Regions from separate parts of the Agaribacillus sp. DX54 genome, predicted to be linked through region 2. Evidence: riboswitches for the same ligand, from Rfam matches in the RefSeq annotation. Region 2 holds a riboswitch; each other region holds the start of a gene.

Region 1 (8,021 bases), on a different contig from region 2:
AACAGGTGGTCCCCGCCCCAATCCGCAACGGAAGAGTTTTTGATGTTAACATCGGCAGTTTTCATGGCCTCATAAGTAGGCAAAGGGACAGACCTCCACGAGTTTATCTCTCCATTAAACGCTGCATGCACCCAAACCTGGTACAGCCGGTCTGCTTTGGGAATAAATGAATCGAACGATAATTCGTCAGATACCCACAACAGGATAAGGATACTGCATACAATTCCCACAGACAATCCAGCGATATTAATGGTGGAATAGAGGGTATTTTTTAACAGGTTTCTGAGCGTAACCAGGAAGAAATTTCGAAGCATAAGTTCATGGTTTTAAAGGATATACTCGATCAAAGCAAAAAGGTAACATGGCTCTGAAAAAACTTTATCTAAAGACCAGTCACGCGAGAAAAAGTTGCATGGAGAAATGTAGTTCTAACCTCTTTATCTGCCCTGAAGGAGGATATTTATGCCGCTTTAAACTTTGCTTCGGATCTGATTACTAACAAGGAGGTCACCATACCCGGAGCCTCATGGCTGGCGGATGAAAACCGATATAGCCTTTAAGGTGTGTTATTTAATAGGCAAATCCGCAAAATCCATGAACCTTTCCCAGTCAAAACCGATAACGTTGTGGCCTCCGCTGCGGATGTGATAGCCTATGTGTGAAGAGGAAATGGGTTCATTGAGGAAGGGCAATACAAAATCCGGCACCTTGCTTTCGTCATAATTATGGCGCTATTGTGCATGAATTACAGGCCCTGTGATAAGGGAAAAGAAAATCGGAATGGAGATTTTTGATACGTTCATAAATCCCAATTTACAAATAATGAACGTTTTTTTAAATCTTAAAAACTGCAATACCTCCATAAGCTATCTGAAATTTTTCAAAGGCATCAGATAAAGGTATGCTGTTAAAATAAGCATTCATTATTCTGATAACTCCGCCATGTGTAACTACAGCCAATTGACGAAAACCAGCTAGCTGCAACTCCTTCCACCACGCCATCACTCTTTCTTGCAATGCCAGCATGGATTCTCCCCGAGGCGGGGCATTTTGGACATAATCCGCCATCCAATCCGCTAATTCCTGTTTTGGCAGACTGTCCCATGGCTTCATTTCCCACGCACCAAAATTCAACTCTCTCAGGCGATCATCCACTAAAAGCCTTTCACCAGGCAGCATTTCTGCCAGTCGGTGACATCTTTTTAGCGGACTGCTATATACCGCATCAAACGCTTGTGGTAATTGCCGCAATACTTCTTTACTCTCTTCCTGAAAAGTCGAAGCCAGTTCGAGATCGGTATGCCCGTAGCAAATCCCTTTATCAACAAACGGAGTAGTATGCCTTATAAAATAAACTTCCATATCAGGAGTAAAAAGCAATAAAATGCGGCTTCTGTTACCTGTTGCAAAGCCCCGAGGCAATCGCCGGTATAACCACCTATCCATTTTGTAAAATAGTTTCCCAGCGCCATTTTCACCAGATAAAGCAAGGGAAGCACTGCCATAAACAGATAGTTATCAAGCATATAAGACAACAACAAAACAGGCAATAGGCCAAAGAAAGCAGCCATGACCAGATTTGCATAACCCGATTGCTTAGCTACTGGTTTGGATTTGCTACTGTCACTTTCACTTACGTAGTTATGTGTAAAAACAAAGGTAGTGGCCATAAAACGGCTGGCTGCGTGGGCTCCGACAAAAACCATGGCCAGCACCCAGCCATTTACCAGATCTGCAAGCGCTAACAACAGACTTGTTTTAAACAAATATATGAGCACCAGACCTACCACACCGTAAGTGCCCACGCGGCTGTCTTTCATAATCTCGAGAATCTGCTTTTTGGTCCAGCCTCCACCAAAGCCATCACAGACGTCGGCAAAACCGTCTTCGTGAAAGGCACCGGTGACCAACACCGACACAATAAAGCTAAAAACTATGCCAAACAGCGGACTCACAAGCCATGCACCCAGCAAGTAACCACTGGCGGCGATTGTTCCTACCACCCAGCCAATCAAAGGAAAATACCTGACCGACCGGGTAATATAGTCTTCACTATGATCTACCCACCGGGGACAAGGAATACGGGTGTAAAACATGATGGCCGTAAAGAAAACCCTGATTTCATCTTTCATAAAACTCGGATCTCACTAATTGATGACAAATAGTTTAGTTCAAATGTAGTGCGTAATAAATTCAATAAACAAATAGCATAAACATCTCATAGCTACTGCACAACACCTCGGATACAAATTCTCCGTGTCTTTGTGCCTCCGTGGTTAAAAAAGGAGCACCACCGAGGCACAAAGACACCAAGAAATTTGTCCAAAATGTTGTGTAACGGCCGCATCCCGCTTCTGATTTTCCCATCGTTAAAAGGGTTCCATCTATTCATCCGTTTTTTGACTTACACCAGCCTCTTCAAAGCTGGCCATATCATTAAGAAAGGCAACAGCACTTTTTACAATGGGATAAGCCACTGCACATCCTGTTCCTTCTCCCAACCGCATGTTCAAATTTATCAGAGGTGTCATTTTCAGATAATCCAACATCAACTTATGTCCCTTTTCTCCGGATCGATGGCAAACAATGGCATAAGATTTAATCGCCGGACAAAGCGCCTGAGCCACAAGAAAAGTGGCAGTAGCAATGAAACCGTCAACAAGAACCACCATGTGAAGTTCCGCAGCCCTCAGCATTGCGCCACACATCTGTACCATCTCAAATCCTCCAAAAGACTGTAAAATATCCAATGGATGTGCAATATCAGGATACATCCGGGAAGCAGCGGTCAGCAAATTATATTTAAGCTGCACCTGCCGGTCGTCCAACCCGGTACCACGGCCTACGCATTGATTCAATTCGATCCCGCAAATTCTGCTCATGATCATGCTTGCCGAGGCTGTATTGCCTATTCCCATCTCCCCAAACCCAATGATGTTAGTGCCGGCAGCAGCGACGTCATTCACCACCTTCTTACCGTAGTCAAGCGCTTGTTGCAACTGATTTTTGGTCATCGCCGGGCCATCGAGAAAACTCCGGGTTCCATAGTCGACTTTCTGTTGCACCAGCCATGGATGCGCGCCAAAATCATGATTAACCCCGGCATCGATCACCCTTAACCCGATACTGTTTTGCCTGGCAAATACATTGATTGCAGCACCTCCGGACAAAAAGTTATACACCATCTGGTAGGTTACTTTCTGAGGATAGGCGCTTACTTTTTCTTTGGCAATACCATGGTCACCGGCAAAAACGAGGATGCTCGGGTTATCTAGTGAGGGGGTAAGCGATTGCCGGATAAGACCAACCTGAATAGCAATTTCTTCCAACATGCCCAGAGATCCGGCAGGCTTGGTTTTGTGGTTAACCTTCCTGATCAACCGGTCAATCAGGGATTTGTCTGGTGTGGTAATATTAAAATCCATGGATAACTACCTTCATTCAAAGCTTGTCGCGGGGAATCAAATCACAGAACCAGAAACCCATTGTTTTCTTGTGGTGTTCCTCACCATCATCTTTCTTATCATCTTCAGGGGATTTGTATTCCCTGTATACTTTTTCTCCGATATCAAAGGGGATAGGATGCCGGAAAATGGGGCCGTCAAATACAAAAGTATGAAACTCACCGTTTTCACCACATGGATCTACATTTTGCGGCAGATCTTTCAGAAACTGTTCATCGATAATTCTTCCTGCAAAACTTTTATCGAGTACTTCTGATTTTATGCATACCAGGATGGTTTTAAACCCAAGATCCAGAAACTTTCTGATCAGCGTCCGGGTGTCTTCCTGCCAGATAGGGAAATGCCCCGAAAACCCAATGAGGTTTAACTTGTCTTCCCGGTACTTTTTGAGATCTTCCAGAAATATGTCACCAAAAATAGCGTGTCGGTAACCTTCTTTTTTGAAGGTTTCCATCATCTTTTGCATAATCTGGTTATACTGATCCATATCGGGTTCTTCGGGTAGCTGAAGTTTTTGTAATGGGATCCCAATGCTTTCAGCCTGCTGTTCGAGCAACTTTTCTCTCACACCATGCATAGAGATGCGTTGGTGATGCGTGTTGATGCTTGTTAAAAGCCTACCTACCTCATAGTCGCCCTGTTGCAGCACCCGGTGAAGGGCCAGGGCACTGTCCTTACCACCACTCCAATTAAATATTGCTTTTTTTTTCATCATTATTTTAATGTCACAGGCATTCCTGAAACTAATAAAAACGCTTTGTCGGCTATTTCAGCCACGTATTGATTGGCCCAGCCCTGCAGATCGGTAAACTTCCTGCCGGTCTCTGTCTCAGCGTGGACACCCATGCCAATTTCGTTTGAAACAATGATAATAGTGGCATTTTTGGTCCGCAGTTTATCCATTTCCTCTTTAAAAGCATCAAGGCACTTTGGGATATCCTGTCTGAAATCAACAAAAAAGTTGGTCAACCACAGGGTTACACAATCGATCACCACAACCCGGTTTTCCAGGTTAAGTTTGCTTACTTCCAATGCTTCTTCCATAGTTTCCCACCGGTCGTCCCGATCCTCTTCATGACGCTTAATCCGGTTTTCAAAGCCACCATCCCAACGCCTGGCAGTAGCTACATAAACAGGATTCCCTGACAAACCGAGTGCCATTTTCATCGCATAACTACTTTTTCCTGATCTTGCTCCGCCTGTTATATAATAGATCATTTTTCTGTTTTTTTGAAGCCATAGGGACAATGTTTACAACCATTTTGACAGCAATAACCTTTTTTCAGATGATAAAAAGCGGTAAAAACCCAGTTACCCTCCTGATTGATATAGTAGTCGAGCCCTTGTTGCAAAAACCCTGCGTCCGGCCCTGCTTTTCCTGCATTTTTTCTTAAAGCAGCCATGACCTTCCCAGGTTCGGCTTTTAACTTTGCTTTGATTTCAGATGACAAACAATCCGGGCAAAGGCATTGATTACCTGCTTCCACAGGTAATAACGGCGGTAGTTCCATACACCAGCAACCTTTCCCATTGCTCGCCCCGCAAACAAAGGGTTTGCAACAATGCGGGCAAACCTTTTCCTGATTCGAAAAAAAACTATCCATGCTATCTACTGATCATTTCTATAAAACAATAGTCCTGATAGATAAGTTTTTTACCAAATTCCACTTTAATGCGGTTTGAGAATAAGGGACAGTTAACCACCAGTGTATGAAACTCACCGTTTTCTCCACAAGCATCCACACCCATAGCCACCAAAGCCGATATAAGCTCGGTAGTAACAGGTTTTCCCAAAAAATTTTCCGCCAGTGATGGTTGACATGATACAATAACAGCTTCCACACTATCGGCAATCATCTGACCTGCCAGTTTAAAGCGATCCATTTGCCAAAGTGGCAATACCGCTTCCATATGGGCCGCATGAGCTACCTTCTCCTCCCAATCGCGATGAGGTTGCAAATCAATATCCCCAAACACTACGCAATTAACTTCCTGTTCTTTCTTAATTCTTTTAAGTGCAGCTATATATTCCTTTTCATAGGCTGACCAGGAGGCCGGCACTGTATATAACGGGATATTTCCCATGGCTTTGGCTTGTAACCGAAGTACCGGCAAGGGTATAGCATGCGAACGGGAAACTTTACCGTGCTCGTTCATCATGTTGAGCAAAGCTGCGGGCTGCAAGCCTTGCCTGATAGCCATCATCAATGCATAACAACTATCCTTGCCGCCACTCCAGGAAACCAAAGCGGTTTTCATGTTGTTTGAGGGTTTCTCAATATTTTAAACCGAACTTTGGCTAACTCAAATCCTCCAAATAAAATCGCACTGTAAATACGGTTTGCTGCCAGCATGTTTTTGAAAAAGGGGATAGCCAAAGTGTAACATTTAAGCAATCCGGCCATATCGCGGCTGTAACCAACATTATACCCAAAAATACCGTGTTTGCCCACTGCACTGATTGCCGCCTCGGAGGTGTTGAAAGAACCCACACTCAGTGATCCCCGGACAGACAAAGGCGCTTCAACCGAACCGCGGGTGATGATGTTGATAACTCCTGCGATGGCATCGGAGCCATACAAGGTAGATTGGTTTCCTTTAAGGATTTCAATGCGTTCTATTTGCTGTAAAGACAGTAGCCTTAAATCAAAGGCATTACCTACACCCGATGCATCGGTAATTGGAATACCATCGATCAGGATCAGCGTGTAGCTACTGCTTGCCCCGCGGATAAAGACACTTTTGTCCTTCCCCGGATTGCTGTAAGCCCCGTTGATAATAATGCCGGATTGCTCATTAAGTAACTGTGCCAGATCTTTACCTACACTACTCCGTATCTGTTGGGAGGTAATCACCTGAACCGGTTTGGCTGTTTCTTTTCTTTCCAGCGGTATTTTGGAAGCCGATACCACAACTTCATTTAAGGGAATTACAGTACGCAGGGAATCCTGCGTCTGAGCAGATGTGACCAAAGAAAAACACACACACCACCCACCTAAGATTAACTTTTTGCTCATTGTCTAAAAGCTTAAATTGAACCAATGAGCTTCCGATAATTTTGTATAGGGCTGTAGGATCGTTTACAACAAAATCTATGCTATGACCCTGTTGTATGTGCTACACTCCTGACTCTTCCACCGAAAGCCTTTTAAAATGTTTCACATCAGGCAGGTCTTCTGGCTTGCTTCACCTGTTTTTGCCTTCCCATTCCTGTCTGCCGGAAAAGTGGCATTTTAAAAAACAGCATTCACGAAGCTTACAGCTACGGGGATAGCTCCGGATTTTCACCGGATTCCCTTTTAATTCTGGTAAATGAAGTATTCACCTGAAGCCAAATGCAATACGAAGGTAAGGAAATTTATGAAATAATTCGACATAACCGCCAAACCAAGAGTGTACACCATAAAATAATTGTCAATTGTCAACTGTCAACTATCAATTGCAAATTGCCCCTAGTTGTTAAAAAAACTGTACTTACTTCCTTGGATTAACCTTAGAATACAAGTTGAGAGTGAATAGATATTCTCAAGGTTAATCGTAACGGGAAAATTAAAAGTAGGGTTTGATTTACAGTGGGATAAGCTGGCCTTCGTCAATTTTTACTGTTTGTCGGAATTTTTTTGAAAAAGTTTGAAAAATATTTTCTTAAATTAAAAAATATGTCAGCGATTTGACAAATCTCACTTAATTATTTGATTTTCAGCACATAACAATCGAATGATTTTCTTCAATAATACCCCAGGTTGAGGGATGTTATAATTTCGTGATAATTCTGTGATATTTTCGTGACATATCCAAAAACGAATATTGGAAGATTCCGTAGATAATTAGTGGCGGGAAAGTTTAAGATCTTAAATAACGTACCAGTACAAATTTTCAATCAATTAAACCCTAAAACTATGTTAATGCATAAATTCAAATATGTATTGATTGCTGTGGTATTAGCCACGGCAGTATCATGCCAAAATCAAGACGATGCCGATATTCAAAGCGCACCGAACGTACCAGAAGCAACGGTTGATCAAGGATTAAATGAAGCCTTGGCTATGGAAGAGATGAAAAGCGTTATGTCAGCAGCCGCTGATGAAAGAGGACAAACCATGGACGAACTAACCAATGCACGAAGAAGAAGGTTTACCAGGGAACAAAACGTTTTTGTGAGGAATGCCATTGCGGTTAATGACCTGGAGGATCCGACAAAAGCGAATGTTACATTACCTTTGTTCAAAGGTATCGGACCTTCAGGTAATCCTACTTATTACGTACTTACCGAAACCTCCAGTTTCATTATTTCCAAATTGTTGGGCGTTAACTACGCGCCAAAACTGATTCATGGCAGGGGATCTGAAGGCAGTCAGGAAGTGACGATCCAAAGAGGTTTTATTAAATTTAGAGGCGATGTGGATTTCAGCCCCGTAAGACGGGTGGAACCGGGCAATGGGCCATTTGCATTCCCTCCTTCTGTAGCAGAACCGGGTTCTATCGGTGATGATGAGTATTCTTCCTTAGTGGTATTGCCCAGTGGACTGGTGATTAATGCTCAAATTGTGGCCAATA
Region 2 (8,021 bases):
TAGCATTTTGTCCAAAACGTTGTGCAAAAGCCACAGGACGCTTGCGCTATTTAAGACACAAAGCAATTAAAATTACACAAGTCTTTGACAGTGTCTGCCTCAAAAGCAGACCGGTAGAACACTTTAGCATTTTATACTTATCCTAATGATTATGAAGGGTATTGTAGTACTGAAGTACAGCAATCAGGTCTTCCCTACGGGAAGTATCCAACTGATGATCGTCGATAAAAGTCAATATGGCATTCGCATGACGCTGCATGTGGTTAAGCAAATCTTTGGTGTTCCCGGAAAAATAGGTCACCTCCCCATGTTCATCCAACACATAGTACTTGTCAACTAAAACCCATTCGGTGGGGTCCGAAAGATTGTTAAAATTCTGGTGGTTTGCAATCATCATTTTTTCTTCCCTGTTAAGCAAAGAAATTTTTCCATGGTAAAGCAGTTCAAAAAATTTCTTGCGGATGTACCCGTTCAATCCTTTATAAGGAAGTGTGTAAAAACTCCGGGTTTCATTCAGGCTATTATCAAAAATCACAAAGTACTCCACTTTCACAGGACTTAGGGTGAGTGTTTGCGCTTCATTTTTCAACATTACGATATCATGATCAAGACAATACCTGATTTCACCATTGACAACGGTTTCGTCTGCCAGGTGGATATTGCCCTTATGCCAATTCGAGCAATCCGAGTCAGAATGAAAGCCGTTCAAAATTATGCCAAGAGATAAAATATAGGTTTTCATACCAGGGTCGCCGTATTTTTACTTTTCCACTTCGGGCATATTCCGGGGCATGGCGAACCAACATCTTGTTAGTTCGAAAAGAATACTTTTCCTTCATCCATGTCATAATATGCTCCCATGATTTGTATTTCTCCGGTCTCTTCCATGTTCTTAAGAACAGCGCTTTTCTCTCTGATATCTTCTACAGTATTTTCCACATTGTTTTTCACCACTAACGCTACAAATTCAGGGTTTATGGAAGATCTTTTTCCCTGGTATTCGACTCCTTCAATGGCCGGCTGTATTTTGGATACCATAGTAGCCATATTGCCCAGCTCCACTCGGTCAATGGCCGAGACGACCGTTCCACAATGCTCGTGCCCTAAAACCAGTACTAACTTGGCACCAGATACCCGGCAGGCAAATTCCAGACTACCTAAAATATCCTCATTCACCACATTGCCGCCTACCCTCGCCACAAAAATGTCACCTATTCCCGTATCGAAAACATCTTCAACAGGTATGCGGGAATCGATGCAGGTAAGGACGATTGCTTTTGGGAACTGGCCCATGACCGCCTCACGTAATTGTTTGGAATGATCCCTTTTTGTGAGGTCATCGTTTCTGAAACGTTCATTTCCTTCGCGCAACCGTTGTACCACGCTGGCTGGCGTCAATTCACTGCGCTCTTCCGGAGACATGACTCTTTCTACTACCCTCAAATCTTCCCCGACTTGTTGTGATTCGTTGACCGGTTGTTGACATGCAATTAACAAGAAGGGCAACACCATGGTGAGATCATGCAGTTTTAAGTTTTTCATGTTCATAGATTTATTCATTTGGATTGTTCTTTTTTGTTGGCGCCTGATAAGTATAAGGTAATGTTTTTTGATTTGGAGGACAGTGCTTTTAAAGGAATTAGTAAATCTCAATTCTCTGGTCCTGATTAAACCGTACCGTAATCCTCACGCAATAATATAGCGCCACTATTAGAGCTTACAGGAGTCATGAAAACCCACCTTACCGGAGTTGCGGTTTCATGTAACCTACCTGTTGAAATACTTAACTTAAGGGATGATCTATTTGAAGCGACTGAGGGTTGTGACCTGATGAGATGGTCATTCTTTTTCAGCTTGTGAGTGATGTTGTTGATTAACCTTACCATACGTATTATGATTTAGTAGTTTTACTATAAAATACGAAAGTAATACTATTAAGTTGCTCTTTTGGCTTGTGTTTATACTAATAAGCCTATTCCTCTCTCTAACAAGTCATAATCTTTTGCGAAATAGGGTGACATAACTTGAGCACACGTGGCTTTATTGCATACATTAAACCTGTAACAACTATTCATTAAATTTCGCAGGTCCGGATGATCAAAAAATCAATCTCGCAAACCCAATTCAACTGAATAGTTGCCAACAAGGATTACCTTATCTTTATTTTAATTTAAAATATTGGTTGGTTTTTTGTTTTGATCTATTGCTACCAGCGTAAATTGTCCACTAATCGCCTTTTCTCTATGCTCAGAGTACATTTGTTCAATAAAAATATCAACCCGGACTTTTAAGCTGGTGGTCCCAACACCTGTTACATACCCCACAAGCTCGATGATAGTACCTGTCGGGATGGATTTGGTAAAATCTATTTTGTCACTACTCACAGTAACTATTCTTTGACGGCTGAAGCGGGTCGCTGTAATGAAGGCTACTTCATCCATTAAACTCAACGCAGTACCTCCAAAAAGTGTATCATAATGATTGGTTGTGTTGGGAAATACAGCCTTGAATATTCGTGTTTCTGATTGTTTGATTCTTTGTTTTATATCCATCTATCATTTTTCCTGATAACATAAAAACGAATTACTTTGTAATTCTTTAAATACAGTCAGCACTGCAACAGGGTTAGGGATTAATCCGGCGCCATCGTTATGCTTGGTTTTAAGCTATAAATTCATCCAAAGATGGCCTTTGGCTACTCACAACCCGGCAGTTTTTATCTACGTACCCAATTCCGCCGCAAAAGTTGTGAGTAGCTATTAGCTTAGAACATGCACATAATTAGCAGGATTCAGACAGAGGCCGGACCAATGGCCAAAAGCTGAAAAAATTTGGTTAGCAAACCACCAACACGATATCTGCCAAATGACCCGTTATCATTAATGCCAATCATATCACCGACTCACTGATTTCCTGCCTCATTTGTTTGGCTGCTGACACCATGGCTATAAGCGCCTTTTTGGTTTCGTCCCAGTGACGGGTTTTTAAACCGCAGTCCGGATTTACCCACAGTTGATCCGCAGGGATCACCATCCTCGCTTTTTCCAGAAGGGATACCATTTCCACTTGTGTGGGCACTCTTGGGGAGTGTATGTCATAAACCCCCGGCCCGATTTCATTGGGGTAATGAAAGTCCGCAAAGGCATCCAGAAGTTCCATTTGCGAACGGGAGCACTCAATGGTGATTACGTCAGCATCCATATCGGCAATGTTATGAATAATATCGTTAAACTCAGAATAGCACATGTGTGTATGTATCTGGGTTTCATCCTTCACAGCGCTGGTGGCGATCCTGAAGGCTTTTACGGCCCATTTCAAATAGCTGTTCCAATCTGACTTTCTTAATGGCAAACCTTCCCGGATAGCAGGCTCATCTACCTGAATTACTTTAATACCGGCCCTTTCCAGATCCAGCACTTCATCGCAAATGGCCAGAGCAATCTGATTACAGGTTTCTGACCGTGGCTGATCGTTCCGGACAAATGACCATTGCAGGAGAGTAACCGGACCGGTTAGCATTCCTTTGACAGTTTTATCAGTTAAAGATTGGGCATATGATGACCATTCGACAGTCATAGACCGGGGCCTTTGTACATCGCCATAGATAATGGGTGGCTTGACACATCTCGATCCGTAACTTTGCACCCAACCATACCTTGTAAAAGCAAACCCATTCATTTTTTCTCCAAAATACTCAGCCATGTCATTGCGTTCGAATTCGCCATGTACAAGCACATCAAGGTCAATTTCCTCCTGCCAGCGTATGGTGGTTTCAATTTCTTTTTTCATGTAATCGACATACGACTGTTGGGTGGTTTCTCCTTTTTTATACTTCGACCTCCGGCGACGCACCTCAGTGGTTTGAGGAAATGAACCAATGGTAGTGGTTGGGAATTGGGGCAAACTCAGGGTTTTTCTTTGCAGTTCTTTTCTCCTGATATATGGTGATTGCCTCCTTACATCTGTCATGGCTACTTCCAGACTTCGCTTTTTGACATCCTCATTATGAATGAGTGTTGATCCCTGTCGCTCTTGCATAGTGGCTGAATTCCGGATAAAAACAGGGTCCTTAATGTAATCCCGGCCAGTAGCAGCCAGAGATTTGATAGTCACCACCTCATGCAGTTTTTGTTTGGCAAAAGCCAACCAAGGTTTGATTGCTGTCATCACCGTACTTTCATCCGTTTCCAGCTCCAAATCACAGGGGCAGTGGAGTAAAGAGCATGAAGGAGCAATCATGACCAATGCTTCTCCCCTTTTCCGGATAGCTTTGTGAACATATTCAATAGCGCTTTCAAAATCATTTTTCCAAATGTTTCTTCCATCGACCAACCCCAGCGACAAAGTCATGTCAGGAGATAACCGGTCTGAGTCCAATATATCATCCAATTGCGAAGCAGCCCTCACCAGATCTACATGAAGCACTTGTACAGGCAGGGAAAGACTCAACGCGAGATTATCCCTGAGCCCATCGAAATAGCTCGCAAGGATGATGTTCAGATGGGGAAAGTACCGGTTGAATTCGCCGTAAACATACTTTAGTGCCTGCTTCTCCTTTTCATCCAAATCCATCGCAAGATAAGGCTCATCAAACTGCACATAGGTTGCGCCCAGATCATTTAGTTTTTCCAGGATTTCCAGATAAACGGGAAGAAGTTTAGCGATCAATTCAATCCGGTGAAACCCTTCCTCTTTTTCTTTCCCCAATAACAAATAGGAAACCGGGCCTATCAAAACAGGTTTGGTAATTATGCCAAGCGCTTTTGCCTCATTAAACTCATCAAAAGCTTTTGTGGACAAAAGTCGGAAGTGCTGATCTCTTTTGAATTCCGGTACAATATAATGGTAGTTGGTATCAAACCATTTGGTCATTTCCATCGCAGTGATATCCAATCCATCTTGTTGAAATCCCCGTGCCATGGCGAAGTACAGTTCTTTGTCATCACCATTTGCAGAAAGATCACGATACCGGTCCGGTATTGCCCCGACTATCAAAGACATATCCAGCACCTGATCATAAAATGAAAAATCATTCGATGGTATGATGTCGATGCCGGCATCTCTTTGTATCTGCCAGTTTTTTAATCGAATTTGTTTTCCAGCTTCCAATAGTTCATCGAGGGAAATTTTTTCAGCCCAGAATTGTTCGCAGGCTTTTTTGAGCTCTCGCCGGCTACCAATTCTCGGATAGCCAAGATTGTGTGTTTTCATTTTTAAAGCTTTTAAATAATTAAAAAATTAGTTAAAAGCCCTTTGGCTCAATTTCACAATTCTTTAAGAAGTTTTAGGTATGCAGGGCAAATGGTCAGGCGCCTGTATTGTACCCATTTGAAAAGCAGAACATTATGTCTTCTTTGATCAAAACTTCAAATCGCGAAAGAATTGTCAAATCCTATACAAGTTAGGTCGATGATGGCAGGTTTCCTGGCTTTCCTGACTAGTTGCCCGCCTTCTCATCTTCCATGATAACATCACAAAAGAAAATGGCCTTGTGGACAAAAGCATACTATCCCAATGGTATAATATCGGGATCAGGATTACAGTTGCGCGTCAGCTCGTGATTTTCACACAATTCCCTTTTAATTCCGGCTTCCACCGGTCACCTTAATCGATTTTGATTAAGAAATCAAGTAAAGAACTTGTGCGTAAATATAAGACATCCATTTTAATTATTCATATTTTAATACTTCAACAGGGCTGGCCCTGGAAATACTCAGGCTGTGATGCAATGGTAAACAAGCTCAGCAGAATATTAAACTAAGGCTTCTGCCAATTCTGCGCCATTTGCAAGTAGTTGGTTTGTAAAGTCTACCAGCAAAATCGAGTTTTTAATCTCAATGCCAATAAGGGCAATAAAACCGATAGCAGCCGTAAACGATAGCGGGTTACCGGTTATATAGAGGGCCGCCAAAGCACCAATCAATCCTAGCGGAATTACCGAAAGTACAATCAAAGAACTCTTGAATGAACCGAACTCCAGGATCAGGATCAGAATAAATAGTACAGCAACAATGAGTCCTTTTAAACTAAAAAGAAACGGGCTATTTCATCAATCCCTGGTAGGCATTAGCCACTGACAGTACTTTGTCATCCACCATTACCAACACCCATATTCTCTGGTACTGGGCTCCTTCAAAATTGTCCGGCACCTGCCAGTCGAGTTGTTTTGAAATAAACAAATATCCCGGAATATCCTGCCCTTGGGGCTCCCATTTCATAGCAGGAAGTCCATAGTCCATTCCCCGGCCCATACTATAAAGATTTCCTTTTGAATATCCTTTTTGCCAAACCCCTATCCATGGATCCAATATTTTATGATTAGCTTCTCCTGGCATGAGGGTTCCATAGGTAAACAGGTTTCTACGTGGCCACTCCAGCAATGACTCCAGGTAGTCTTCAACATTTTCATCAAGGGGGGGCGATACCTCATAATTTGAAATATATTTCCCTATTTTTTTAAAAAATGCATGATCTAAAGGTCTTTTATCAAGCTTGCATTCATTGACTTCGGTCAAAAGTTTATTCAGTGTTTTTTCTGTAAATGATCGAATCATGAACTGGAAACCTGTAAGTCATCTAACTACTGGAAGATACCTATATCGAGCAATAGTAAGAAATATTTTTAATAAATTTCCGGTACAGGGAAACCATTCGGACAAAAGCTATTTTGAAAATTCTATAGAAAGTCGATATTATGTACTTTCCATGTTCAATAACAAAGTCCTTTTGAGTCCGTTTGCAATAATAACTGTCATGATGATATTAAATTTAGGCAGCTATTTTACAAAATAGTGAAAAAAGGCAACAAGATGGTAGTATTATCGTAGATGATAGTATTACTATTATCAAATAATGTTTTGCTTTCATAACAAACAAATTGATTTTGATTTTTGTTTAACCGATATGCTTAAATTTAATTCCATTGATACACTTTCAAAGTCCGGGTATCTCCTTTGTGAAATGGTCAGACCGCCAGTCTTTTATCCACACCATTTAGCCTCTGGAGAGAATTCTGTCGAGAATAAGGCAAGAAAAGTTTGTAATGTAAACTACGAATTTCCAAACATGATAATATCAAATTTTGTCAGTAGTAAATAGCCTTTTATCCTCCGGAAAAAATCCGTTGTGGATGTATAGTAAAACTTTAAAATGAACAGTAATAATATTATCAAAATTATTAGGGAGGTAACACATCTCCTTGGGCAGGAGTACAATGAAACCATGCTTGGAGCCAAACAGGTATCCCAGAGAGAGTATGCTTTGGATGAGGTGGTTGAATTCAAGAGGGACCTGATCGAAGCCGGCAACCTTGTTCGTGTTATTTTCCTGGAAAACTCATTATCACTGGCTGAGTTTCCCGCTTTTATACAAAATGTAGAAATACCAGTAGTAGTTTTTTCAATGGAAGGTAACGACCTGGTTCCCGCTATTCTTTTTAAGGATAAAAGAAAGGTTAAACTCCAAAAACTGATTGAAAATGAACCAGTCATTGACTTCACACCGGAGTGCTGTCAAACATTTCTTATCAATGCTGATAACGACGTTATTTTTCTAGGCGTTTTTTCATACAAAAGCCTCGTAAGTGACGACCCCGAGGAGGAAGAGAAAGGAAAGCCCTTTACACCTATGAGAAGGCTGATCAGGTTGCTTTCTGAAGAAAAAAAGGATATTATCAATATTTTCATCTACGCCATTTTTATTGGCCTCATAGGGCTTACTCTGCCATTGGGCATACAGGCGACGATTGAACTGGTTTCGGGGGGTGTTGTAGTTAGTTCGGTTTATATATTAATAGCTTTGGTCATTATTGGTGTGCTCGCGGCGGGAGGTTTGCAGGTGATGCAGATTACCATTGTGGAATACCTCCAGCGACGAATTTTCACCAAGGCCGCCCTGGAATTTGCTTTCAGAGTGCCAAGGATAAAGGTTGAATCCATTCTCAACCAATATGCGCCTGAGTTAATGAACCGGTTTTTCGATGTATTGACACTCCAAAAAGGACTTCCAAAACTATTGATAGA
Region 3 (8,021 bases), on a different contig from region 2:
CCAGGTTGGGTTGAGGTAACGGGTTTGCATTTCCTTACTAAGAAAATACTTCAGCTTCTCATGTTTCATTTGCCCTTGATTGGTCAAGTTGGAAACAATGACTTCAGGAGAAGTGCCTTCTATCGCACGCACAGCTAGCGCCGTACCTCCCAGGTATTGAAAAAAGTCATCGTTATCGAGACTGGCGTACAAGTGCGATGTACGGCTGTGTAGCACGGCCTTTGTTCCCGTAAGGCTTTGCTTGAAGAGTGTAAGCAGCACAGAATCACTGACGGGTTCGTTTCCCCAGAAGGAACTGCTGTAAGGAAAGTGCATACGATTCATAAATACATTGGCCACTTCCTTTTCATCTTCCCAGCTTCCTGATGCATCGATCACCGTGTTGGTTCCTGTACCATAAGCGCCATCAGGTGTCGAAAAAATTCTAACTTCCGAAAGTGCCGCAGCCATTTGTTGTTCAACACCTCTTTCGATCATCGTTTTGTAATAATGCTGCGTATTCCGTCTGACATAATTGTCCACTTCATCTTGTTGTGAGGCCAATTTGACTGCCTTATCCAGCAATAACACCAACTGAGGAAATATATCCCGATAAAGACCGGAAGGGATCAGTACTACATCTATGCGTGGACGTTTCAACAAACGGCGGGGAATTACTTTCAAATCAGTTACTTTACCATAGCCATCATAAACCGGTTTTACTCCCAGCAAGCTCAGGATTTGTGATTCCATAATGCCCTCGTTTCGGATGCACTCGGTAGACCACAGGTTAAAAGCCAGTTTGTCAGGCAATTCGCCATTGTGCTCCTTACGGTAGGTTTGAATAAGATCATTGGCGAGGCGTTCTCCTTCTTTGTATACCTCCGCTGAAGGGACGTAATCTGCATCGAAGGCATAGAAATTTTTACCCGTGGGTAAAGAGTTGGGATTACGAAGAGGATCGTTTCCTGTAGATGCAGGAATGTATTTTCCATCCAAAGCAGCTACAAGTGCGCTGAGTTCAGATTCTGCACTAGCCATAATACGCTCCCTGATATCTTCTGCATATGCTTTGCGTTCCTTCTCGCTTAGCCCTTGTTTTTGTGAAACAATGGCTTGTACGTTTTTCTCGATATAGCGCTGTCGAGGCAGTTGTCCAAACGTATGTAACCCCAAAGGAGAATATTGTTCTTGTATTTCTTCAATATAATGTTCTAAATAATGCAATTGCGCATCATCAGCAATGGTATCCATGTCCAAATCAGCCAGAATGCCATATTCCTTCGCATACTTGTGTATTTCATTGAACTTGGCCTGTGCCAGGGCTGTACTTTTTGATTCTGCTATCTCGTGTTCAGAGATAAGCTGTTCCAGTTTTTTTAACACCGGATTGATATTGACCCTGTCAAAAGGAGGTGTCATGTGGTCAATAATGACTGCCCCGGAACGGCGTTTTGCTTGCAGGCCTTCCCCAACATCATCCACAATATATGGGTAGACATTTACTAAATCACCAATAAGCGCTTCTGAAGCATCGTTTTGATTTAACCCTGTTTCTTTTCCTGGGAGCCACTCAAGTGTACTATGCGTACCGAGGTGGATGACGGCATCTGCCCGGTAGCCATATTGCAAATAGAGATAAAAAGCGATGTACTGATGATGTGGAGGCACGGAAATATCATGGTGCATTACATCTAAATCTTGTGACCAACCGCGTACAGGTTGAGGGGTAAGCAGCACATTGCCATAACGAATGGATGGAATCACGAAGTATTTCTTGTTGTTTTTATCCGTCCAGATCATGATATTATTTTCTTCAGGCTTTCCCCATTGTTGCTCAATCTTATTTTTCAATGAGCTGGACAGCCTTGCATACCACTTCAGGTATAATTCCATGGGGATTAGGGTAGTATTTCCTTTTTCTACAAGCTTATCTATCTCTTTTGGGGCCCAATTACCGATGTTGAGCCCATATTTCGAAACATTTGAAAAAATGCTGTCTTTCGTGAGTGATTGATGGCCGACATGATAACCCTCACTTTTAAGACGTGTGAGTATGGAATGAATACTATTAGGTACTACGTTAAGATAACTTGCGCCTAAGAGTTCCTTCCCAGGCGGATGGCTATAATAAATCAGCGCAATTTCCTTTTTGCTATTGGGTTTATTTTGCAGGACATGTATTTTTTGCACTTTTTTCAGCAGCCGCTTTACCTGAAACACAATGGCATGTTTTGTTTTTCGCTGCATTAGTGAATCCGAAACTTCTCTGCTACTGGTTACAATGGGCTGTACCATTCCCATTTGCTCCGGTATGCTTAAGGAGTTGGTACGTTTATAAATTTTAATCCCCTGGTCGCTCAGCATCCACGCTTCAGCACCTTGGTTCACCTGGATCATATTAATTACCGGAATGCCCAGCTTTTCAAACGTTTCTCGGTTGGCATGTGGATTTGCACCTAACCAGGCCGATTGCGCCAATATTACTTCCGGAATAAGATGCTCGTTTTTGTCGTAAAAAAGTGGTCTGACATCGTCTTTGGTTGGGAATCCGTAGTAGAACAGTACATTGAAGCCATTATCTTCAAATTGCGTTGCGTATTCCTTAATGTGAATTAGTTGCTCCGATAAAAAATCACTTCGCCAAATATTAATGGCAATCCACGGGTTGCCTCTCATATAGGCGTGGTAGTTACTGCGATAAGATTCAAAGTCTGCATATATTTTTTTAGTTTGAATGTTGCACAGCGCAAATTCAGGCATGGGGATCGGAGTTTGCTTAGGAATGTCCAAACCGAGTGTGCGCTGACATTGATCCAACACCATACGTACCAGGTTATCACGCCCTGACTGTTCATAAAATTCGAGGGTTAGTGCATCCTGTTCAATATGCGTATGGCTACCCAGCCCCGCAGCTTCGTCCGAGCCTATCGCCAGCACCTTGGTTCCTGCTTTGGCCAACTGATTTAACAACGGCAGAGCGCTTGCTACTTTCGCAGGGTTGATGATGTCAATGAAAATCAGATGGTTGTCGCGCAACTGGTCATAAGTAAGCTGGTCCAGATCAGCGTAGTAATAGCATTTTACATTGGCCACTACCTTATAACCCTTAAGTACTTCTTTCACATGTTTAGCAGTGCTTTCACCCAGCAAGTGATAGGAATCGGACAATAGCAAAACAATGCTTACTTTGTGATCATCGGCCTGACTGTTAGTATTACTAAGCAGTAAAAAGAGGGCGGTGTAGAGAAGGTTTTTCATCATTTTTGGATTGTTATTTTTCAGGGATATAAATAATTCGTCCGTCCTCCAGTTCATAGGCCGTACCCAATTTCACCCCTTTGCCTGATTCTGTGGTTTCGGTTACCTTCTCTATTTTAATTTCTTTCCCCTTTTTAGTAATGATCTGTAATTCGCCATTAGGCATTGTTTTGGTAATAATTAATTCTGAATCCTGATTGAACAGATCAAGTGTGCTGTATGCCATAAACAGCGCAAAAAAAAGTGCAACGATGAACACCATACTAACATCAAAAAGGTTAGCCATACTGCTTATGGGGTCTGCTTCCGAAGAAAGCTCGTCATCGATAAAGGAATGTCTTCTTGAAATACTCATCTTCTCTTGTGTTTATGCGTTGATTAACTTTTCTTTTCCGTGTTCTGTACGCTCCCAATCCACCAGGCTTCTTTCACACATGCTTTCACATTCAAGGAGATCCTGCCTCATCCATTCTGTTTGCTTGTAATTCATCAGAAAAGCTGTCAGCCCGCAGGCCATACCCACTACGGTGGTGGTGAATGCCGTTACCATATTGGCCGACATAATCATAAGATCACCTTGTGACAATGAAGAAAGCGCTGTTCCCATGGGGATAAGTGTTCCCATGAGGCCAAGTGACGGGCCTGCTTTTATTACCAATCTATTATTGCTCAGGGATTTGATATAGGCTTGATGCCAACTACGGAGTTGATGTAAAAGATCGAATTCTATTGCTTTATAGGTAGAGGAGGGAGATTCGAAGTAAACTTTATGTTGTGCTTTGAACATATTGATTCTCTTAAAGTTATTGCTTCGTCTTTGCCTTAACTCACTCATAAACTTACCTGCTGCCACGGCCTGATGCGCCAATACCAAAAATATTCCAATAATAACCGGGTAGTAAAGCAAATTAGCAATGGCTAATAATGATGATTCTAAAATATTCATACGATTTAAAGTCTTGATTTTTCTTTCAAAACAAATCCTCCGAGCATGAGCATTACCAGCACGCCAAGAAGTATAAAGTTTTGTTGATTAACAATTGAAGAAATAGGAATGGTAGCCATAGGTTTCAGATTTTGCTGAATGCTTATGAGTACAGGCTCTAACACAAAAAATAAGGTAATGATTGTTCCTGCTTTTAGAAAATACTCCCGGACCTTTGTCAACCAAACAGACCATTTTTTAATCAACCAAAACAAAAGGCCAGCCACAGGAATAACCCCCACCCCCACCATTACATTTTGCCATTGCAAAAAAATGAGGGAGCAGCTCATAAAGGTTATCATACTACTGATGAGTGCGCGCTTCCATTTTGAAGGAGGGTTTACTGAGTGAAGCAGGTAATCTAAAACAAGCAGTAAAAACAGTATTAGCTGAATACTACCTTTCAGCTGGCTTTCAAAGAATATACAGGAAAAGGCAACCATTAAAAACACAATGGTGAAAGCCATCCAACCTCTCCTTTTGTCAGAAAGAAATTGCGCAGTGCCAGATGCTCCGTAGAGACTCAGAAAAAGCATTTGAAGACCTATAAGGACTAATTCGGCAGTCATTTCTTATTTCTGTTACTCGCTTTCCGAAATAAGATAGATGCCACATTGTAACGCCCAAACATTATCTGATAAGGATAATGCGATTTACTAGATTGGTACAAAGTATCATTTAGCCTTTATTCCCGAAAGCTTTGATAAAGTCGTGTTCCGGCAGGTCTCCTGGCTCGTCCGGTTTCCGAAGCCTTCCCATCCAAATATGCTGGGACAGTGGCCAATGAATTTCAGAAACATCCTCGAGGGACTAACAGTTGCGGGTACAGCTCCGGATTTTTCTACTGAATCACCGGATTCCCATATTAAGGTTTCCTTATAAAAAGGAAATCCACCAAAACGATGTAAAATTAGCATTTATTTGCAAATTTGAGATTTAATTTAGATAAATAGTTTAAGACAGATATATCCAAAATTTGAGCAGAAGTGAATCAATGGAAAAGATGAGGCCAATCATGATTGTGGGAACCGGATCTGATGTCGGGAAGAGCTGGGTGACTACAGGTATTTGTCGCTGGCTAAAAAAACATGGTTTTGCCCCTGCGCCTTTCAAGGCTCAAAACATGTCACTCAATAGTTTTTCTACGGCAGACGGGTTGGAAATTGGCAGGGCACAGGCGGTACAGGCTGGGGCCTGTCGGCTTGCACCCAGGGTAGAGATGAATCCTGTTTTATTAAAGCCTTCATCCACAAACCAATCTCAGGTTGTACTTTATGGAAAACCGATAGGCAACCAGACCGCCAGGGAGTACTTCTCCAATAACAAAAGCCAACTATTTGAAGAGGCTAAAAAGGCATTTTATACGCTAAACGATACTTATTGTCCCGTTGTGATGGAAGGGGCAGGAAGCATCAGCGAGTTGAACCTGAAGCACAGGGACATCACAAACATGAGAATGGCGCAAGTAGCTAACGCCTGTGTGTACCTTGTAGCTGATATCGATAAAGGCGGGATATTCGGAAGTGTTTATGGCACAATCGCTCTTTTGGAAGAATGGGAAAGAAAATTGATTAAGGGGATAATTGTCAATAAATTCCGAGGTGATATGACGCTTTTTGAAGAAGGAAAAACAATGCTCGATGAGTTGACGGCTACTCCCGTGCTTGGGGTGTTGCCTTATGCTTCGGACATTGTATTGGAAGAAGAAGACTCTGTGGCACTTAAACAAAGGAAAACCGCGGCCCAAAAGGATAAACTTAATGTAGCTATTGTACAACTGCATTATCTGTCAAACTATACGGACTTTCAAGCCATAGAGCAAGAACCGTTGATCAATCTGTATTATACCCGAGATCATGAAGAACTGAAAAAAGCAGATGTGCTCATCATACCAGGCACGAAAAACACCATTGAAGATCTGGTGGCTTTAAAGAAAGACGGGCTAACCGAAACCATCAAAGCGATGTATGGTAAGATTCCTGTTATTGGAATTTGCGGGGGGTATCAAATGATGGGGCAATGGATTAAGGACCCGTACGAAGTAGAAAGCAATAGAGGCAAAGAAGAGGGCCTTGGTTTGTTTGATGTTACCACTACGTTGACCAAAGAAAAAACCACCCTCCAGCAAGACTTTACATTCAAGAAGTATGACACCGCTTGTACTGGTTACGAGATCCACATGGGGGAGACTTCTGTGCCTGCTGGCAAGCATCTAAACATGGTTAATGGAACACCGGAAGGCTACTTTGATGGAGATAAAAGCTGGGGAACGTACTTTCACGGGATATTAGATAATCAAATTGTTGTAAACGAATTGTTGCATTTAAAATACAAGGAAGCCCAGGCCATGGATTATTTGACTTTTAAGGAAGCGCAGTATGAAAAGTTGTCGGACTGGATTGACCAACACCTGGATATGGATACTATCATAGAAAACAGCAAAAACAATGATTAATGGGCATGGGGACGATATTCATCTATATGGGGGAACTATAAAGCACAACTTTAGTTCCAACGTTTATTACAAGGGATGCCCACCTGAGCTACTTGCTGAGATGTCGTCTTATACACATGCCATACAAAGCTATCCCTCTCCTGCTGCCGAAGAACTAAGTGGCGTAGCTGCCGGCAAGTTTGATTTGCCAATGGATCAATGTCTGTTTACCAATGGTGCCACTGAGGCATTTTATCTCATTGCGCACGCATTCTCAAACAAATATGCCGCAATAGTAGCACCCACCTTTTCCGAATATGAAGATGCCTGTAAAATGTATGGATTAAATTGTGAACTGGTAGATAAGGCAGCACTTACACCTATTAATTATGACCTTGTTTTTATTGGCAATCCTAATAACCCGGACGGTAGCATTATCCCTACTATAGAATTAATAAAGCTAATTGAGCAAGCTCCCGATACAACCTTTGTGATAGACGAGGCATACATTGAATTTACTGTTCAACTCGAATCCCTTGCCCCTTTGGTAAAGCGTTTCACTAACCTGATTGTCGTCCGTTCCCTGACCAAAACCTTTTCCATCCCTGGCATCAGGTTGGGTTATGTAACCGCCTCATCAGCTATCATTACGCAACTTCTCACCAAAAAAATGCCCTGGAGTGTCAATGTGTTGGCGATACACGCAGGATTACAATTATTTAAACATTATGATCGCTGGCTATTCAATGTTGAAGAGCTGCTCAACGAGGCACAAGCGTTTATACAGAAGCTTTCGGAGATAGACTGGCTGGAAGTGATACCCAGCCATACTACTTATTTCCTTGTTAAATTAAAAAGAGGTACTGCCGCTGAACTTAAGAACTACCTGGCGGTACAATATGGAATACTGATACGTGATGCCACTAATTTCAAAAAACTTCATGGTGAATACATCCGCCTGTCCACTCAAAGCCATGAAGCACAAAGCGACCTGATAAAAGCATTAAAGCAGTGGAAATAAACAAGGTTTACATACTTCTATTTGCGTTTTTGCTTGACTCGGCCTTTGGCGATCCAAGATGGATGCCGCACCTGATCGTGCTTTTCGGCAATGCTATTGCCAAAGGTGAGCAACGACTCAACAAAGGCAATGGCAGATTTTTGAAAGGGTTGCTATTAGTGATCCTCCTTGTGGTGCTTGCTTATTTGCTACCGGCCCTTCTGTTGGATTGGCTGTATGAAATCAATCCGCTTATTGCCGATATCGTAGCTATTATATTACTCTTTTACTGCCTGGCAAACCGAACGCTTATCAAGGAAGGGAAGGCTGTATTCGATACGTTAAAAAAGAAAGGGGTAGTG
Region 4 (8,021 bases), on a different contig from region 2:
TGCAGCCAGTTTTGTGGAAGTCTGCCAAATTGTGTTTTTAAGATAAAGTGAATCTGAGACCAGTTCATTCAGTACCACTGGATATACTGATATTTCAGCCGAGGCATCCAGAAGATTAAGACCGTTGGTATCCGTTCCTTTAAGAAATGCAGTTATGGAGTCTCCCTGTGAAATTTCATCTGATGAGAGCCTAAGTTCAAAATTTGCCTGATCTAATTCGTAGTCTTCATAAGATATCGACTCATTGAGTAAGCATTCTCCATTTCGTACTAAATGAATTCTTATTTCGGAATCCAGTTTCAACTTTAGGCTGTCATGAAGAATAAATTCCGTTTCATAGAAGCCAGGTCGGTAGGGCGAGAGCGTTTCGATTCTTTTGGAATTTTTTCTATTGAACCTCCAGCCCGATCCTATCCATACCTCCAGTTCCTTCTGTACCAGTTTATCCCGATGGGTGAGTAAATAGGTTTTGAGTCTTACGGTGTCTCCGGGTCTATATCTCGGTTTATTTAGTGCTATGAATCCTTTATGATCCTTGCCATTTTTACAGTGGTAGTCATCAAAAATACAGGCAATTGGACGGATAAAACCCTGTGGCTCTCCCCAACTAATAGATCTTACCACATCGGCAAATGGCTTATAGACGTAGTAGAAAAGTCCCTTTGGTCGTCGTGTTTTCAAACTTCGGTAAAGATCATAAGGTGACTTAATGATGAGTGTAACCGGAATCGTAATGAACTTCAGCGGAACACTATAGAAGATTGCATTAATGGTTCTTCTGAATTTAGAATAGTCGATTTCTCTATCCATGCCAAAATGTGAGGTGATACCATTGTAGTTGACAGTAATAATCCCCTTTGAATTGTTCTTCTTTATACGGTAGGAATTTGTTTTAGCATCATATTTCAGACGCTTTGAACCCAATCTAATGACGGCATCTTTAATCTCAACACCATCGGCATCAAAGACTAGTATATTAAGATCAGAACCATTATTTAGTATTTTGATTTCAACGTTTGAAATCGTTACCAAGTCAAGCTCAAGCTGGTTTTGGACGGCTCTTACCTTAAGGTAGTTTCCAAAGGGTAAATCGGCTTGTGGCAGACTATCTGTCGGATATTCGGTAGCCAAATTGGTAAAATAGCTTTCGTCGACCTCGTTGATACCCTTCTTTACGATTTGCTCAGTTTGAGAAGTAGAAATCTGATACAAGTATGTTAGATAACTCGATTGCCTACTATCCCCGGGTGAAACCTGTGCTTTGGAAATAAAACTTAACAGAAATAGAAAAAGAAAACCAACTCTTCTCATACCAATATTCAATAATTAAATGGGTATAAATTTTATTCAAAGGCTAAAATAGCAGCTTTAATTAAATGATGCCCGATCCCCGCATATTCCATAAATAGTTCGCAATTATGTTTTTTAAAAGAGAAAGGCCTAACGAGCTAAAATTGATTGCATTAATCTTTTCATGATAATTGAATTACGACAGTCTAAATCGAAATTTCTCATCTTTTTCCTGGTTTTTTAAAAGATGGGAAGGATTTCCCAACATTTTCCCAACTTATATGAGAAAAAACTGAGAAATGAACACGCTTTTGTCCGTATTTTGTCCGCGCAGGGCAAAGAACCTTTAAAAAATGGCCCATAAATGCAATAGGGGATGATTTCCAGCCAAACAAACTTATCATACCGAGGACATGGTTTTGCTGTAACTTAGCAAGTAGATGGAAAACCTGGTGAAAATTGTAAAAATCCGATATAAATAACTTCTAAGAAGATTTTTCTTATTTCTTCTCGACCTTTCTAATCTATCCTTATTCCCAGAGACATCAAAATGATCATAAATCAAGTCCTGGGAACAAAACAAGTACCAGGACCGACATCTTAACATAGAGCAACATTTGTTATCAAAAAAGCCTTCTCAAGATTGTGAGAAGGCTTTTTAAATAGATAGCTCTGAGTTAGAAGTTGTATCTGAATCCAATACTATAATTTCTTTCGGCTGTAGCCCATCCATAACGATCTACAAAGTCTTCATTAAAGATGTTATTGATGCTCCCTGAAATTGTTAATTTTTTAAATGTATAAGACACAAAACCATCAACAAGATTATAGGAGTCTAGAATTATGTCTTCGTTTTCAGGAGTTTCTCCAACATACAAATGGGTCAATTTTACAAGCATATGCTCTACCGGTATAGCAGATAATGTAAACCCAAATTTGTTCTCGGGTACTCTCCTCAAGATTATTCCATTTGTGAGTGATCTGGTGTAAGTATATTGCCCTGAAACAGTTAGCTGCGGTAAGAACGAATAGCTGGCATTAAGCTCCACGCCATCCGTCTCGGTTTCATCATCCAGATTTATGTAACCGCCATCCGTAGATGTATCGCCGTCCGTAGATGTATCATTGAAGACAAAATCTATCAAGCTCTTATCTTTTCTATAAAAATAGACAGCTCCCAGTTGAAATTTTCCATCTGAAATCAATTCGAGCCCACCTTCGGCAGATTCGGATTCTTGTGGCTCAAGGTCTGGATTTCCCGCATCAGAGGCTAGAAAGCCAAAGTCACCGGCATACAAATGATTCAGAGATGGGGTGAGGAAAGCAGTCGCGTAAGATCCAAGAACTTTAAGCTTACCAAAACCCAGATCGATGAGGTAGCTTGGATTGATGTTCCAAACAAAGTTAGATCCGTATTCACTATGTTGATTCAAGCGCCCTCCAAGTTGGATATTGAAATTCTTTGTATCATAAATTAGCGAAGCATACGGATCAATCATTGTAAAGCTCTTACTATCTGAATCTTCCGGCTTCCAGACAGGTCGCTGCAGATTGACTCCCCCGATCAATTTAACTTCATCTGTCAGGTTCTGATCCAATAATACATCTGCCTGAAAAGTATTTCCGTTAAACTCACTGACACTTCTAATACTTGGGTCACTGAAGCTGGGCGAATCGAAGATTCGTTCATTGGTATGATAGGAAAGATTACCTTTTATACTTCCACCTGTCCATTTATAGGCAGAAGAAAATCCGAACTTTAATAACTTAAGGTCTAATTCCGAGTCATTATCTCTGAATGCACCACGGTCAAAATCGCTTTCAACATCATCATAGGCTGCCATTAAGTCGATAGAAAATCGATCCGAAAATTGGTAGCCCAATTTCCCAAGAAAGTTCATACTTTTAATTCCGTCATTATCAAAACCTTCTGTCCCCAATGTATCATGGGCAGCCGAAAACCCTTTGGAACCCCTAAAAGAGCCACTGACCAAATAGCTAAGCTTATCATCAAATGTACCCGAAACATTTGCATTAGCGGTAAGTGTATTAAAACTACCATATTCGACATTTACAACGCCTGAAGCAGCTTCTTTTGATGCTTTTTTGAGCGTTATGTTAATTACCCCTGCGGCTGCTCCGGTACCATATAGGGAGCTAAGGCCTCCTTTCAGCACTTCTATGGATTCTACCTGATCCAGGTCCAACATTCGAAGATCAAAAGTTTGAGTGAGACCCGATGGATCATTAAAAGGTATTCCATCAATAAGTATCAATGTTTGTTCGCTTTGAGCTCCTCTAATTCGATAGCTGATATTAGTTCCCGGGGTGGCAAAGTTCCCATCAATTTGCACGCCGGGTATTTCATTGAGCAAATCGGTAACATCTTTACCTCTGTTGGCTTCTATTTGCTTTCTGTCAAGTTTATAGATTGTTTTACCGGATTTTTCAAGCGTTGTTTCTGTCTTGTTCCCTGTCACAACTACATCATCCAGTTGGACAATTCTTAGGGAGTCTTGCGCTTTTGCTGTTAAACCTAAGCAGACGCATACTGCTAATAAACAGGTTTTTTTCATTCTTTGTTTCATAGATTTAATAAAACGAGCTTAACTGCTGTGTGGAGCACGTGGTGGACTTCACTTCAACTTTCACCCGAAGTTTAGTTCGAAAATAATTTTCTTCGGCAGGTCTCCTGACTTGTTCAACTGAGGCTTCCTTCCCATCCCGACAGGTCGGGACAGTGGAATTCGATTTGGCCCAAGCTTACTGAACTTACAGTTGCGGGGACAGTTCTTGATTTTCACAAGATTCCCTTTTAATCCCATGTTTTAAAGGTTAAAAACATGGAAACCGAATTGGCCACAAATTTATACTTATTCACGAACTAAAAGAGAAAAGAGCATAATTAAGTTTTTTAATGGATGAAGTTGAAATTTCAAAAACGGATTTAATTAGGTTAATTAAAATAAAATCATGAGAGAAGCTTACCTTTACACCTGAAATAAGGTGCATAAGCATAAAAGGGAATCCGGTGATATCTTCAAATGGATAAATTCCGGAGCTGCCCCCGCAGCTGTAAGCCAAACTCAGACTTTCTGAGGGGTTTTAAAACTAAGGCCACTATCCCGACCTGTCGGGATGGGAAGGCATAAAACTTGGCAAGCCAGAAGACCTACCTATTTCAAAACCAACAATTCGACGCTTAGGGGATGAAGTTATCGAATGCAACAACATACAGGGACAACTACGTTCCATGCATTTATCGCCTTTTTGTGAATTGAAACAATGGATTAATGATGAATGAATGAAAACGTATCTAATAGGCACCACGCTACTCATTTTACTAGTTGCTTGCCAGCAAACTCAAAATCAATCAGCAAAAAGTGAAGCCTCCGACTCGGTTAAGGCGGTCACCTCATTTACACCTGAAATAACCTATGCCAAACACTTCACGATAGCGGTTCACGAAAATTTTAAGTCCGTTATTGTCAAAAACCCTTGGGTGGAAGATGATACGTTGGTTTCTTATGTTCTGTATTCAAAAGAGGCAGCAGCACCTTTCTCCGTCGACTGGGCAGAGTTTGTGATTCCGGTACCAATTGATGAGGTGGTTACCACATCCAGCCCCCACATTGGTTTGATTGGATTGCTGGACGAACTGGACAAAATCACAGGAGTATCGAATGACAGGTATGTGTATAACCCCCATATCTACAAAAAAATCAGCGAGGGTCAAATACGACAAGTAGGCTCTCTTAAGGAAAGCAACCTGGAAATTTTATTGGATTTATCCCCTGACTTAGTCATGAAAACAGGTGTTGATAATGTAAGAAATGAAGATGAACGTTTGACAGAGGCCGGTGTACCGATTTCTTATAACGTTGAATGGATGGAGAAGAATATGCTGGCGAGGGCAGAATGGATTAAGTTTGTCGGGGCTTTTTTCAATAAAGATGAAAAGGCAGATTCTATCTTCAGGCGTATCGAAAAGGAATACCTGAAAGCAAGAGCGATTACGGCAGACATTGATTTCCGGCCTGCTATTATGACGGGGAATAATTTTAAAGGAACCTGGTATATGCCAGGTTCAAATAGTTATCTAACCAAGCTTATCCAAGATGCGGGTGGAGATTATTATTATAAAAATGAGAAATCAACAGGTAGCCTCCCACTTAGTTTTGAAGTGGTTCTCGATAACTTAATTGAGTCCGATTTTTGGATTGGCCCGAGGGCTGAGTCGCTAAAAGAACTGGAAATGATGGATGAGAGATATACCCTTTTTAAAGCTTTCAGGGATGGGAACGTATATACCTTCAATAAAAGAATGAGTGAAAATGGGGGCAATGACTATTGGGAAAGTGGTATGGCCCGGCCCGACCTCATCTTAAAAGATGTCATTAAAATCTTCCACCCTGAGCTTCTACCCAATCATCAACTTTACTATTACAAAAAACTACAATAAAAGCGTTAGAAGTTGACCGCTGACAATGAACATATATTGAAACCCTGGCTGGTCGTACTCATTGGCATTGGGTTGATTATTAGTTTATTTTTGCTCGATCTTAGTTTGGGAAGTGTGAAGATATCCGTAAAAGATTTATTCCATATCATCTTTGGAGAGGCGCCTAAGAAATCATGGGAATATATTTTTTTTAACTTCAGGCTCCCTAAAGCCGTAACGGCTATCTTAACCGGAGCCGGTATTTCGGTAGCCGGCTTGCAGATGCAAACGCTCTTTAAAAACCCTCTGGCAGGCCCTTCGGTATTAGGTATCAGTCACGGCGCAAGCTTGGGTGTAGCTGTCTTTGTGCTTTCTTCTACAGCTATCTTCGGGATAAGTACCAATTTTCAGGAGACCTTGGGAAGTTGGGGGTTGGTGTTTTTCGCTATTGGGGGTTCGTTTTTAGTGCTTTTCAGCGTATTGTTTGCTTCTGCGCGATTATCGGACAATGTGACCGTGTTGATTGTTGGGATGATGTTTGGATTTATTACAGGAGCTGTGGTGAATATCCTGCAATACTTCAGTGATCCCGAATTGATCCAAAACTTTCTTGTATGGACATTCGGAAGCCTTTCCGGGGTTACCTGGTCGCAATTATATATGATGGGGCCAATTATTGTTCTTATGCTCTTGCTTTCCCTTATATATTCCAAGCAGATGAACGCATTACTGCTGGGAGAGAACTATGCTACCGGTGTTGGTGTCAACGTTTCTCGAACAAGGATGAAACTTATTTTGATTACCAGTGTGACGGCTGGAACGATTACTGCGTTTACCGGCCCCATCGCTTTTATTGGTGTGGCAGTGCCTCACTTAGCTCGTTTACTTTTCCGTACTTCAAATCATAAGGTGTTGATTCCAGCTACTATGATGTGTGGCACGATGATTATGCTCATTTGCGATATAGTTTCGCAATTGCCAGGTTTGCAAACTACACTTCCGCTCAATTCCATCACAGCATTGTTCGGTGCTCCTGTCATCTTAGCAATTATTATTAAAAACAAGAAAATGAAAGGCGCATTTTGATGGAAATTAAAGCGTTAACAAACAGAAATTCTGCGTACTTCACTGTCCCGATTCTATATACCAGTGGATTGACAATAGGCTACAAAACAAGGCGCAGTACACTCACCCTCGAAAAGAACCTGAATGTAAAAATTCACAATGGCGAGCTTGTCTGTCTGATTGGTCCCAATGGTTGTGGCAAGTCCACGCTTATGCGTACCATTGCCGGTCTTCAAAAGCCACTGAATGGAGAGGCGTACATTTCTGAAGTCGATGTAAAAAGAATTAAGCCACATCAATATGCCCGGCTATTGAGCTTAGTACTTACTGATAAAATAAACGTGGGAGCTATGACGGTGATGGATATTGTCTCTATTGGGCGGTATCCTTATACCAACTATTTTGCGAAGCTGGAAGCTAAAGATCACGTAATGATTCAGCGTGCGTTGGAAAATGTTCATTTAGGTGATTACAAATATCGGTTTTTTAATGAACTGAGTGATGGAGAAAAGCAACGTGTACTCATCGCCAAAGCACTGGCACAGGATACTCCATTAATCATGCTGGATGAACCAACGGCTCACCTGGACCTGCCAAACCGTGTGGAAATCATGAACATCCTCAAACGTTTGGTTAAAGAAACCAACAAAGCCATATTACTGTCTACACACGAGCTCGATCTTGCGCTTCAAACTGCGGATACAATCTGGCTGATGAATCAAGATGAGGATCTGAAAAGTGGGGCCCCGGAAGATTTGGTTTTATCCGGTATGTTTGAACGTGTGTTTAAAAGCAATGCTTTTCACTTTGATAAGCTTTCCGGCGCTTTTAAAGTAGTCCATCCTGCCAAAGGGAAAATATCGTTATCAGGAACCGATATTCAAAGCACATGGACCCGACGTGCGTTGGAAAGAGAAGGCTACCAGGTGGTAGCCGACCCAAACTCCTCTATTAAAGTGCATTACGAAAATGACCAGTGGCTGCTAAACATCCAAAATAGTACTTTCCGGTGTCAAAATATTGCTGAAATGCTTAAGGTATTGCGTCATGAACAGTACCCAGACTAGCCGTTAGGGCAATGGTCAGGCTTTCTTTTTCCGCTTGTATAGAAACAAGTTCCACTTTTCTTCCGCTACACCATGTTGGTCCATCTCGGCACGTGCAAGGGTGAAAAAGAGATCGGACAGGCGATTAATATAGGCAGATACATATTCTTCCACACAAG

What was found. Region 2 has a riboswitch for cobalamin ahead of metE (5-methyltetrahydropteroyltriglutamate--homocysteine S-methyltransferase). Riboswitches for the same ligand answer to the same signal wherever they lie in the genome.
Region 1: linked by a shared signal. The riboswitch ahead of AC04NP_RS04320 (TonB-dependent receptor plug domain-containing protein) and the one ahead of metE (5-methyltetrahydropteroyltriglutamate--homocysteine S-methyltransferase) in region 2 are both predicted to bind cobalamin.
Region 3: linked by a shared signal. The riboswitch ahead of AC04NP_RS19170 (hypothetical protein) and the one ahead of metE (5-methyltetrahydropteroyltriglutamate--homocysteine S-methyltransferase) in region 2 are both predicted to bind cobalamin.
Region 4: linked by a shared signal. The riboswitch ahead of AC04NP_RS19215 (TonB-dependent receptor plug domain-containing protein) and the one ahead of metE (5-methyltetrahydropteroyltriglutamate--homocysteine S-methyltransferase) in region 2 are both predicted to bind cobalamin.

The regions. Positions count from the first base shown of each region.
Region 1 is NZ_JBXEQE010000002.1:360,090-368,110, reverse strand. Features, by position in the region: gene AC04NP_RS04360 (ABC transporter permease) at 1-314, opposite strand, end outside; gene cobC (alpha-ribazole phosphatase) at 835-1,362, opposite strand; gene AC04NP_RS04350 (adenosylcobinamide-GDP ribazoletransferase) at 1,344-2,132, opposite strand; gene cobT (nicotinate-nucleotide--dimethylbenzimidazole phosphoribosyltransferase) at 2,385-3,425, opposite strand; gene AC04NP_RS04340 (Dph6-related ATP pyrophosphatase) at 3,442-4,179, opposite strand; gene AC04NP_RS04335 (bifunctional adenosylcobinamide kinase/adenosylcobinamide-phosphate guanylyltransferase) at 4,179-4,682, opposite strand; gene AC04NP_RS04330 (C1orf53 family protein) at 4,679-4,975, opposite strand; gene AC04NP_RS04325 (Dph6-related ATP pyrophosphatase) at 5,070-5,723, opposite strand; gene AC04NP_RS04320 (TonB-dependent receptor plug domain-containing protein) at 5,720-6,481, opposite strand; cobalamin riboswitch at 6,614-6,815, opposite strand; gene AC04NP_RS04315 (hypothetical protein) at 7,370-8,021, shown strand, end outside.
Region 2 is NZ_JBXEQE010000036.1:38,191-46,211, forward strand. Features, by position in the region: gene AC04NP_RS26050 (hypothetical protein) at 143-742, opposite strand; gene AC04NP_RS26055 (carbonic anhydrase family protein) at 811-1,542, opposite strand; gene AC04NP_RS26060 (hypothetical protein) at 1,668-1,886, opposite strand; gene AC04NP_RS26065 (acyl-CoA thioesterase) at 2,166-2,552, opposite strand; gene metE (5-methyltetrahydropteroyltriglutamate--homocysteine S-methyltransferase) at 2,890-5,211, opposite strand; cobalamin riboswitch at 5,398-5,622, opposite strand; partial or broken gene AC04NP_RS26075 (efflux RND transporter permease subunit) at 5,759-6,016, opposite strand; gene AC04NP_RS26080 (gamma-glutamylcyclotransferase) at 6,042-6,554, opposite strand; gene AC04NP_RS26085 (peptidase domain-containing ABC transporter) at 7,150-8,021, shown strand, end outside.
Region 3 is NZ_JBXEQE010000019.1:83,154-91,174, forward strand. Features, by position in the region: gene AC04NP_RS19155 (cobaltochelatase subunit CobN) at 1-3,243, opposite strand, end outside; gene AC04NP_RS19160 (DUF2149 domain-containing protein) at 3,254-3,595, opposite strand; gene AC04NP_RS19165 (MotA/TolQ/ExbB proton channel family protein) at 3,608-4,186, opposite strand; gene AC04NP_RS19170 (hypothetical protein) at 4,192-4,794, opposite strand; cobalamin riboswitch at 4,927-5,139, opposite strand; gene AC04NP_RS19175 (cobyric acid synthase) at 5,202-6,680, shown strand; gene AC04NP_RS19180 (pyridoxal phosphate-dependent aminotransferase) at 6,673-7,680, shown strand; gene cbiB (adenosylcobinamide-phosphate synthase CbiB) at 7,671-8,021, shown strand, end outside.
Region 4 is NZ_JBXEQE010000019.1:92,779-100,799, reverse strand. Features, by position in the region: gene AC04NP_RS19220 (carboxypeptidase-like regulatory domain-containing protein) at 1-1,311, opposite strand, end outside; gene AC04NP_RS19215 (TonB-dependent receptor plug domain-containing protein) at 1,968-3,866, opposite strand; cobalamin riboswitch at 3,956-4,160, opposite strand; cobalamin riboswitch at 4,278-4,484, shown strand; gene AC04NP_RS19210 (ABC transporter substrate-binding protein) at 4,595-5,752, shown strand; gene AC04NP_RS19205 (iron chelate uptake ABC transporter family permease subunit) at 5,789-6,817, shown strand; gene AC04NP_RS19200 (ABC transporter ATP-binding protein) at 6,817-7,863, shown strand; gene AC04NP_RS19195 (cob(I)yrinic acid a,c-diamide adenosyltransferase) at 7,879-8,021, opposite strand, start outside.